DNA from 2 places in the Pseudomonas sp. PDM14 genome. Region 1 is predicted to be linked to the other one. Evidence: predicted binding sites of a transcription regulator. Region 1 holds the regulator's gene; the other holds the start of a gene.
What was found. The regulator sigma-54, encoded in region 1, starts transcription at its own class of promoters, with help from an activator protein. The targets are predictions, from matches to a motif close to ANTGGCATNNANNTTGCTNT.
Positions count from the first base shown of each region.

Region 2: flhA (flagellar biosynthesis protein FlhA) is a predicted target of sigma-54. The motif match lies at 2,578-2,597, and genes of this name have one in related genera.

Region 1 covers NZ_JACVAQ010000003.1:306,701-311,493, reverse strand. Annotated here, with positions in the region: gene lptC (LPS export ABC transporter periplasmic protein LptC) at 1-31, shown strand, start outside; gene lptA (lipopolysaccharide transport periplasmic protein LptA) at 18-566, shown strand; gene lptB (LPS export ABC transporter ATP-binding protein) at 566-1,291, shown strand; gene IB229_RS21060 (RNA polymerase factor sigma-54) at 1,439-2,935, shown strand; gene hpf (ribosome hibernation-promoting factor, HPF/YfiA family) at 3,093-3,401, shown strand; gene ptsN (PTS IIA-like nitrogen regulatory protein PtsN) at 3,415-3,879, shown strand; gene rapZ (RNase adapter RapZ) at 3,890-4,747, shown strand; gene IB229_RS21040 (HPr family phosphocarrier protein) at 4,762-4,793, shown strand, end outside.
Region 2 covers NZ_JACVAQ010000002.1:557,300-561,843, forward strand. Annotated here, with positions in the region: gene flhF (flagellar biosynthesis protein FlhF) at 1-379, opposite strand, end outside; gene flhA (flagellar biosynthesis protein FlhA) at 392-2,488, opposite strand; gene IB229_RS15230 (hypothetical protein) at 2,621-3,424, opposite strand; gene flhB (flagellar biosynthesis protein FlhB) at 3,547-4,544, opposite strand, start outside.

The sequences.
Region 1 (4,793 bases):
CAACGTAAGAGGCCAGCATGAGGTTCGTTAAAACCCTCCCCCTACTGTTCATCGGCCTCGGCGCAGCGCTTGGAAGCGCAAGTACCTGGGCCCTGCCAAGCGACCGCGATCAACCGATCCGCGTCCAGGCCGACAGCGCTGAACTGGACGACAAACAAGGCGTGGCCGTGTATCGCGGCGGCGTCGTCATCACCCAGGGCACCATGAAGATCACCGGCGACACGGTGACCATCACCCAGGACGCCAACGGCGAAGTCGAAGTGTTCACCTCGGTTGGCCGCCCGGCCTACTACGAGCAGAAACCGGCTGCCGACAAGCAGATCGTCAAGGCATACGGCCTGACCATCCAGTATTTCGCCAGCAACGAGCGCATCGTGCTGATCGACCAGGCCAAGGTGATTCAGGAAGGCAACACCTTCGAAGGCGAGAAGATCGTCTATGACACCCAGCGCCAGATCGTCAACGCCGGCCGCGCCAATGGCACCTCGGTAAGCACGCCGCGTCCGCGTATCGACATGGTCATCCAGCCGCGCAAGAAAACCGGCCAGCCGGAGCAAGGGCAGTAATGGCAACCCTGAAAGCGCAACACCTGGCGAAGAGCTACAAGGGCCGACAGGTCGTTCGCGACGTCAGCCTGTCCATCGACAGCGGCCAGATCGTCGGCCTGCTCGGCCCCAACGGTGCCGGCAAGACCACCTGTTTCTACATGATCGTCGGCCTGGTACAGGCCGATCAGGGGCGCGTGCTGATCGACGACCTCGACGTCAGCCACCAGCCCATGCACGGTCGCGCACGCGTCGGTATCGGCTACCTGCCGCAGGAAGCCTCGATCTTCCGCAAGCTGTCGGTGGCCGACAACATCATGGCCATCCTGGAAACCCGCAAGGATCTTGACCGCGACGGGCGCAAGGCCGCACTGGAGACCCTGCTGCAGGAATTCCATATCAGCCACATCCGCGACAGCCTGGGCATGAGCCTGTCCGGCGGTGAACGCCGCCGCGTGGAAATTGCCCGCGCCCTGGCGACCGAGCCGAAATTCATCCTGCTCGACGAACCCTTTGCCGGTGTCGACCCGATTTCCGTCGGCGACATCAAGCAGATCATTCATCACCTCAAGGCCAAAGGCATCGGCGTACTGATCACCGATCACAACGTGCGCGAAACGCTCGACATCTGCGAGACCGCCTACATTGTCAACGATGGCCAGCTGATCGCCGAAGGCGACGCCGAGAGCATTCTGGCCAACCAGCTGGTGAAAGAAGTCTACCTCGGACACGAATTCCGCCTCTGACACAGGCACGCGCTTCACTACATGGATGTTGTCAAGCCTAGGCAAAGCCGAAAGTTTTGGGCATATAATTTGCTTATTGGCGGCGCCTCGGCGCCCTGTAGTGAATGGCGCGCTTGCGCCAGCAAATAAGGTGCAAAGCTTCCTGCCATGAAACCCTCGCTAGTCCTCAAGATGGGCCAGCAGCTGACGATGACACCGCAGCTGCAGCAAGCCATTCGCCTACTCCAGCTGTCGACCCTGGACCTGCAACAGGAAATCCAGGAGGCCCTGGAGTCCAATCCCATGCTCGAGCGCCAGGAGGAAGGAGAGGACTTCGACAACTCCGACCCCATGGCCGACGGCAGCGAAGAACAGGTCAACCAACCGGTTCAGGAAGCGATCTACCAGGAAACCAACAGCACCAGCGCCGATTCGATCGAAGACGGCGAGTGGAACGAGCGCATCCCTAACGAGCTGCCGGTCGATACCGCCTGGGAAGACGTCTACCAGACCAGCGCCAGCAGCCTGCCGAGTAACGATGACGACGAGTGGGACTTCACCACCCGCACTTCCGCCGGCGAGAGCCTGCAGACTCACCTGTTGTGGCAACTCAATCTGGCGCCGATGTCGGATACCGACCGCCTGATCGCCGTGACCCTGATCGACTGCATCAACAACCAGGGCTACCTGGAAGAATCGCTCGAGGAAATCGTCGACGCCTTCGATCCTGAAATGGACGTCGAGCTGGACGAAGTGGAGGCGGTGCTGCATCGCATCCAGCAGTTCGAACCCGCGGGTATTGGTGCCCGCGACCTGCGCGAATGCCTGCTGCTGCAACTGCGTCAGTTGCCGGCAAATACGCCCTGGCTGGCCGAGGCCAACCGCCTCGCCGGTGATCACCTCGACCTGCTCGGCAGCCGCGACTACAGCCAGCTGATGCGCCGCATGAAGCTCAAGGAAGACGAGCTGCGACAGGTCATCGAACTGATCCAGAGCCTCAACCCGCGCCCCGGTTCGCAGATCGAGTCCAGCGAGCCGGAATACGTGGTGCCGGACGTGATCGTGCGCAAGCACAACGAGCGCTGGCTGGTCGAGTTGAACCAGGAGTCCGTGCCGCGCCTGCGCGTCAACCCGCAGTACGCCGGCTTCGTGCGTCGCGCCGACTCCAGCGCCGACAACACCTTCATGCGCAACCAGCTGCAGGAGGCCCGCTGGTTCATCAAGAGCCTGCAGAGCCGCAACGAAACCCTGATGAAAGTCGCCACGCAGATCGTCGAGCATCAGCGCGGCTTCCTCGAGTATGGCGACGAGGCGATGAAGCCCCTGGTCCTGCACGACATCGCCGAGGCGGTAGGCATGCATGAGTCGACCATCTCGCGCGTCACCACGCAGAAATTCATGCACACCCCGCGCGGCATTTACGAGTTGAAGTACTTCTTCTCCAGCCACGTCAGCACCTCCGAAGGCGGTGAATGCTCCTCCACCGCGATCCGCGCCATCATCAAGAAACTGGTCGCCGCGGAAAACGCGAAAAAGCCGTTGAGTGACAGCAAGATCGCTGGTTTACTGGAAGCACAGGGCATTCAGGTTGCTCGTCGCACAGTCGCCAAATACCGCGAATCCCTCGGGATAGCGCCTTCGAGCGAACGCAAACGACTGATGTGATGTGGCACTGAGGGAGGGCTTTTGCACAACCGGCCAGGCTGACGACACGCTTCCGCAGCGCGCCCCAGACCTGTTGTGCAAGAGCCCTCTCAGCCAGAGTGTTACGGTGGCAGGCCCGCTAGCCTGTCTCTTACACACGGCAACAAGGAGAAGCGGTATGCAAGTCAACATCAGTGGACATCAACTGGATGTGACCGACGCCCTGCGCGACTATGTCGGCGAGAAACTCAGCCGGCTGGAGCGCCATTTCGACAAGATCACCAATGTGCAGGTGACCCTGGAGGTCGAGAAGCTCAAACAGAAAATCGAAGCGACCCTGCACATCGCCGGAGGCGAAGTGGTCGCCAACGCAGAACACGAAGACATGTATGCGGCGATCGATCTGCTCGCCGACAAACTCGACCGCCAACTGATCAAGCACAAGGAAAAGCAGCTGGGTCGCCTGCAAGGCGCCGCAGCCCGCTGATACCTACCCACACATGATCCGACTCGAAAACATCCTGACCGCCGGCCGTTCCCTCGTGAACGTGCCGGGCGGCAGTAAAAAACGCGTTCTAGAACAGATTGCCAACCTGGTTGCGCGTGAATTGCCTGACCTCGATGGGCAAGACATCTTCGAAAGCCTGATTGCCCGTGAAAAGCTCGGCTCCACCGGCTTCGGCAACGGCATCGCCATTCCCCACTGCCGCCTGCCCGGCTGTACTGCGCCGATAAGCGCCGTGCTGCGTCTGGAAGCGTCGGTCGATTTCGACGCCATCGACGGTGCACCGGTCGACCTGCTGTTCGTTCTCCTGGTGCCGGAAGCGGCCACCGACGAGCACCTCGAACTGCTCCGGCAGATCGCCAGCATGCTCGACCGCGCCGATGTGCGCGAACGCCTGCGTCAGGCGCAGAGCAGCGAGGATCTCTACCGGGTCGTCGTCGACGTGCAGAACGGCCAGTAGGAGCGCGGTCATGCGCCTGATCATCGTCAGCGGTCGCTCCGGCTCGGGCAAGAGCACCGCCCTCGATGTACTGGAGGACAACGGTTTCTACTGCATCGACAACCTGCCCGCCGGCCTGTTGCCCGAGCTGGCGCAAAGCGCCCTGCTGCAAACCGAACTGATGCACCCGCAAGTGGCCGTGTCGATCGACGCGCGCAACCTGCCCAGCCAGCTGCGGCGCTTCCCAGAACTGCTCGAGGAAGTCCGCGCCCGGCATATCGTCTGCGACGTGCTCTATCTGGATGCCGATGAGGAGACCCTGCTCAAGCGCTTCTCCGAGACCCGCCGGCGCCACCCGCTGACCAACGAAAGCCGTGCCCTGGCCGAAGCCATCCGTGATGAAGAGCTGCTGCTCGCACCGATCACCGACCTGGCCGACCTGAAGATCGACACCACCCACCTGAACCTCTATCAGTTGCGCGACACCATCAAGCTGCGCCTGCTGAACAAGCCGGAGCCGGGTACCGCGTTTCTCATCGAGTCGTTCGGCTTCAAGCGCGGCATGCCGGTCGACGCCGACCTGGTATTCGATGTGCGTTGCCTGCCCAACCCGTACTGGAAGCCCGATCTGCGCGAAATGTCCGGCCTGGAACAACCGGTGGCCGAGTACCTCGCGGCGCAGCCGGATGTCGAGGAGATGTACCAGGACATCCACGCCTACCTGAGCAAATGGCTGCCGCGCTTCGCTGCCAGCAACCGCGCCTACGTGACCATCGCGATTGGCTGCACCGGTGGTCATCACCGCTCGGTATACTTGGCCAACCGCCTGGGCGAAGCGCTCAAGCCGACCCTGAAGAACGTCCAGGTTCGCCATCGAGACCTACACTAAGGATCCCCTGCGCAATGCCTGCCTGTGAAATCACCATCATCAACAA
Region 2 (4,544 bases), on a different contig from region 1:
CGGCGACGGGTGCAGCGGCAACCGGTTGCGGCTGCGGCGCGGCCGGGCGCTGCGGCTTGTACAGCGATGCCGGCAGCTCGGGAGCGACGATGGACTCATTGGCGAACAGCTGGCGGTCCTTGCGTTCGTCAGCCACCGCACGGCTGGTCAGTTCGGCCTGGGCACTGGCGATCTTCGCCTGGGTCTTGCGCAGCTCGGCTTCCAGCGCAGGGTTCGGCGCACGCACGGGCTCGGGCATCTGGTAGTCCAGCGCGGCAGTCAGCTCGACACCACCGGCCACCCGGCGATTGCCGATGATGGCCGCATCAGCGCCCAGCTCATCGCGCACCAGTTTCATGGCTTGGCGCATATCGGCGGCGAAGAAGCGTTTGACTTGCATGGCTTAGAACCCTCAGTTCTGGCCCACCGTCGCAACGATGGTGACCTGCTTGTTGTCCGGTATTTCCTGGTAAGCCAGTACATGCATGCTGGGTACGGCGAGGCGCGCAAAGCGCGAGAGCATCGACCGAACCGGGCCGGCAACCAGCAGGATCACCGGTTTGCCCAACATCTCCTGGCGCTGCGCCGCATCCACCAGGGAGCGCTGCAGCTTCTCGGCCATTCCGGGTTCCAGGAGGATGCCATCCTCGGAGCCCTGTCCGGCCTTCTGCAGACTGTTGAGCAATATCTGTTCCAACCTTGGTTCCAATGTGATGACAGGAAGCTCCGGCTCTAGTCCCACAATGCTTTGCACGATTGCGCGGGCCAACGCGACGCGCACCGCAGCGACCATCGCGGCGGGATCTTGACTCTTCGGTGCGACGTTGGCGATGGCCTCTGCGATGGTGCGGATATCGCGCACCGGTACCTGCTCCTGCAACAGCGCCTGCAGAACCTTGAGCAGGGTCGACAACGACACCAGGCCAGGCACCAGCTCTTCGGCCAGCTTCGGCGAACTCTTGGCCAGCAGTTGCATCAGCTGCTGCACTTCCTCGTGCCCAAGCAGCTCGTGGGAGTGCTTGTGCAGAACCTGGTTGAGGTGCGTAGCCACCACCGTGCTGGCATCCACCACCGTGTAGCCAAGCGACTGCGCCTGGTCGCGCTGGGTCGGGTCGATCCACACCGCCTCCAGGCCGAACGCCGGATCTTTGGCGGCAATGCCGTTGAGGGTGCCGAACACCTGCCCCGGGTTGATCGCCAGTTCACGCTCCGGGTACACCTCCGCCTCGGCCACGCTGACGCCCATCAGGGTCAGGCGGTAGGCGTTGGGCAGCAGGTCGAGGTTGTCACGGATATGTACGGAGGGCATGAGGAAGCCCATCTCTTGGGAAAGCTTCTTGCGCACGCCCTTGATGCGCGCGAGCAACTGCCCACCCTGATTACGATCAACCAGCGGGATCAGGCGATAACCGACCTCCAGGCCGACCATGTCCACCGGGGTGACATCGTCCCACCCCAGTTCCTTGACCTCCTGCGCGCGCTGGGCGGGGAGCAGCTCCTGCTGGCGCTGGACTTCCTGGGCCTCCACGTCCTTGGCCTTGCGCTGCTTGTTGGCAATCCAGTAGGCGCCGCCGGCGGCGACCAGGCCCAGGCTGATGAAGGAGAAATGCGGCATGCCGGGCACCAGGCCCATGGCGATCATGATCGCGGCCGACACTGCCAGGGCGCGCGGCGAGGCGAACATCTGCCTGTTGACCTGGGCGCCCATGTCCTCGGAGGTGGAAACCCGGGTGACCATGATCGCCGCGGCGGTCGACAGCAGCAGCGAGGGGATCTGTGCGACCAGGCCGTCACCGATGGTCAGCAGGGTGTAGATGCGCCCGGCGTCGGCGAAGCTCAGGTCGTGCTGAAGGATACCGATCGCGATGCCACCGATGAGGTTGATGAACAGGATCAGCAGACCGGCGACGGCGTCACCGCGAACGAACTTGCTGGCACCGTCCATCGAACCGTAGAAGTCGGCCTCCTGAGCCACTTCGGTCCGGCGCTTCTTCGCCTCGACCTGGTCGATGATGCCGGCATTGAGGTCAGCGTCGATGGCCATCTGCTTGCCGGGCATGGCATCCAGGGTGAACCGCGCGCTGACCTCGGAGATCCGCCCGGCACCCTTGGTGACCACCACGAAGTTGATGATCATCAAGATGGCGAACACCACGATACCGACCACGTAGTTGCCGCCGATAACCACTTCACCGAAGGCCTTGATCACCTGGCCGGCGGCGTCGTGGCCTTCCTGGCCGTGCAACAGGACCACACGCGTGGAGGCCACGTTGAGCGCCAGGCGCAGCAGCGTGGCGGCCAGCAGAATGGTCGGAAACACGGCAAAATCGAGCGGCCGCAGGGCATAGATCGCCACCAGCAGCACGACGATCGACAGAGCGATACTGAAGGTGAACAGCACGTCCAGCAGAAAGGGCGGGATCGGCAGCATGACCATGCCGAGCATGACCAGCAGCAACAGGGGAATACCCAGGTTGCCGTGGCGCAACCCGGCCAGGTTGCTGCGCATGTTGCCGACCAGCTCTGCTCTATCTACTGCCACGCGGTGTTACCCCAGTCGTTCAATCTTTTGACGCAAAACGGCGTCGTGCTGGGGTAAGGGCAAGAAGCATTCCAACTCACCGAAAATCGGCCAACTCGCTTAACCGCGTGGATCGCCCGGCAGGTAAGAGCCAGTGATCTGCCGATAGGCCGCCGAGGTTCGCGGCCCCGCCTCACCGTCGACCTTGACGAAAATGCCGGGAAAACCATTGAGCCAACGCTGCAGCGCCTCGGTTCTGGCAATCAGCAGCGGATCGCCCGGTTTGCTGGTGACGTAACGCACGATCAGCGGCGCATCGTCTGCCGGTACCGGCTGGTCTACGAAGCGCGTCTGGCCGTTCTCGGCCATGCGCCGCAACAGCACCGCGGCACCGCACTGCTTGGACACGGCGGTGTCCGACCAGAGCCCGTCCTTGACGTACTTGCCGCTGACATACTGGTTGGAATAGCTCCACAGGTACGGCGACTGCACCTGCGGATGAAACTGCCGGTAGCCAAAGCCGTTGTAGCGTTCGAGCTGATAGAGCATGCCGGCCAGGCTCCAGTCGATATGCGTGCCGAGCCTCTTGAAGGTCAGCGCATCACTGGCGCTCTCCTCCCAGGTGAATGGCGGCCCGCCGACTTTCGGCCGTCCGGACGGCACCTGCACGGTTCGCGCCGTCAAGGGATCGCCGTTATGCAGGTGTTTGCGAAAATCCAGGCTGCTTTCCATGCAATGGATCACCGCGATGAAATCCCAGGGCACGCCCACGGCGTTGCCGACGTGCTCGTAGCGCGGCTGATTGGCGCGGATCTGGCTGACCAGGCTCTCCACTTCGGCAGCCTTGCCGATGCGGATCTGACAGGTGTTGAACAGGCGTTCGTATTCGCTGCGCAAGGCAGCGGAAAGCGGTATCTGGGCCATGGGGCACTCCTTGAGAAGCAGGCGACTGCATTCAGGTCGAGTACCGCGGCACGAGCCACTCACCACCTACCGGTTTAGGCGGCATGCACGGCTTGTCAAATGGGATGGGAGCGAACGTACGATCAGTTGTCGCGACGCAGGTCCGGCGGGATCGGCAGATCCGGTAGCGGGCCTGGGCGCTTGGCCTTGCCGGCGCGGAACTGGCGCAGCTGGTAGACGTACGCCAGCACCTGGGCCACGGCCAGGTAGAGGCCGGCAGGAATCTCGGCCTCGACTTCTGTGGAATAGAACACCGCCCGCGCCAGAGCTGGCGATTCGAGCATGGTGACCTTGTGTTCCTTGGCGATCTCGCGAATCTTCAACGCGAGGAAATCGCCACCCTTGGCCAGCAGCACCGGCGCATTGCCGGACGCCGGGTCGTACTTCAGGGCGACCGCGAAGTGCGTCGGGTTGGTGATCACCACGTCGGCCTGCGGCACGGACTGCATCATGCGCCGCTCGGCCATCTCGCGCTGCAACTGACGGATCTTGCCTTTGACTTCCGGCTTGCCCTCGGAGTCCTTGTACTCGTCGCGCACTTCCTGCTTGGTCATCTTCAGCTTCTGCTTGGAATCCCACAGCTGAAACGGTACATCCACACCGGCGATCAGGATCAGCCCGCTGGCCAGCCACAAGGCGCTCCAGCCGACGATCTGCAGGCTGTGCATGATCGCCTGCTCGATCGGCTCGTTGGCCATCGCCAGAATGTCGTCCGTATCAGAGGAAAGCACTGCCAGCGCCACCATCAGGATCACCACGAACTTGGCCAACGCCTTGAGCAGCTCGGCCAGGGCCTTGAATGAAAACATGCGTTTGAGCCCGGCAAGCGGGTCCATGCGGCTGAACTTCGGAGCCAGTGCCTCCATGGAGAACAGCCAACCACCGAGAGAAATGGGGCCGAGAATCGAGGCGATCAGCAGGATGATGATGAACGGCTGCATCAGCTGCACGGCCGCCTTGCCGGCAGCCATCAGGTACTGCGCCATGGAGCCGTCGTCCATCAGCACTTCGCGCGGCAGGCTGAAGCTGTTGCGCATGATGCTGAGCAACGCATCACCCATCTCACCGCCGTACATTAGCA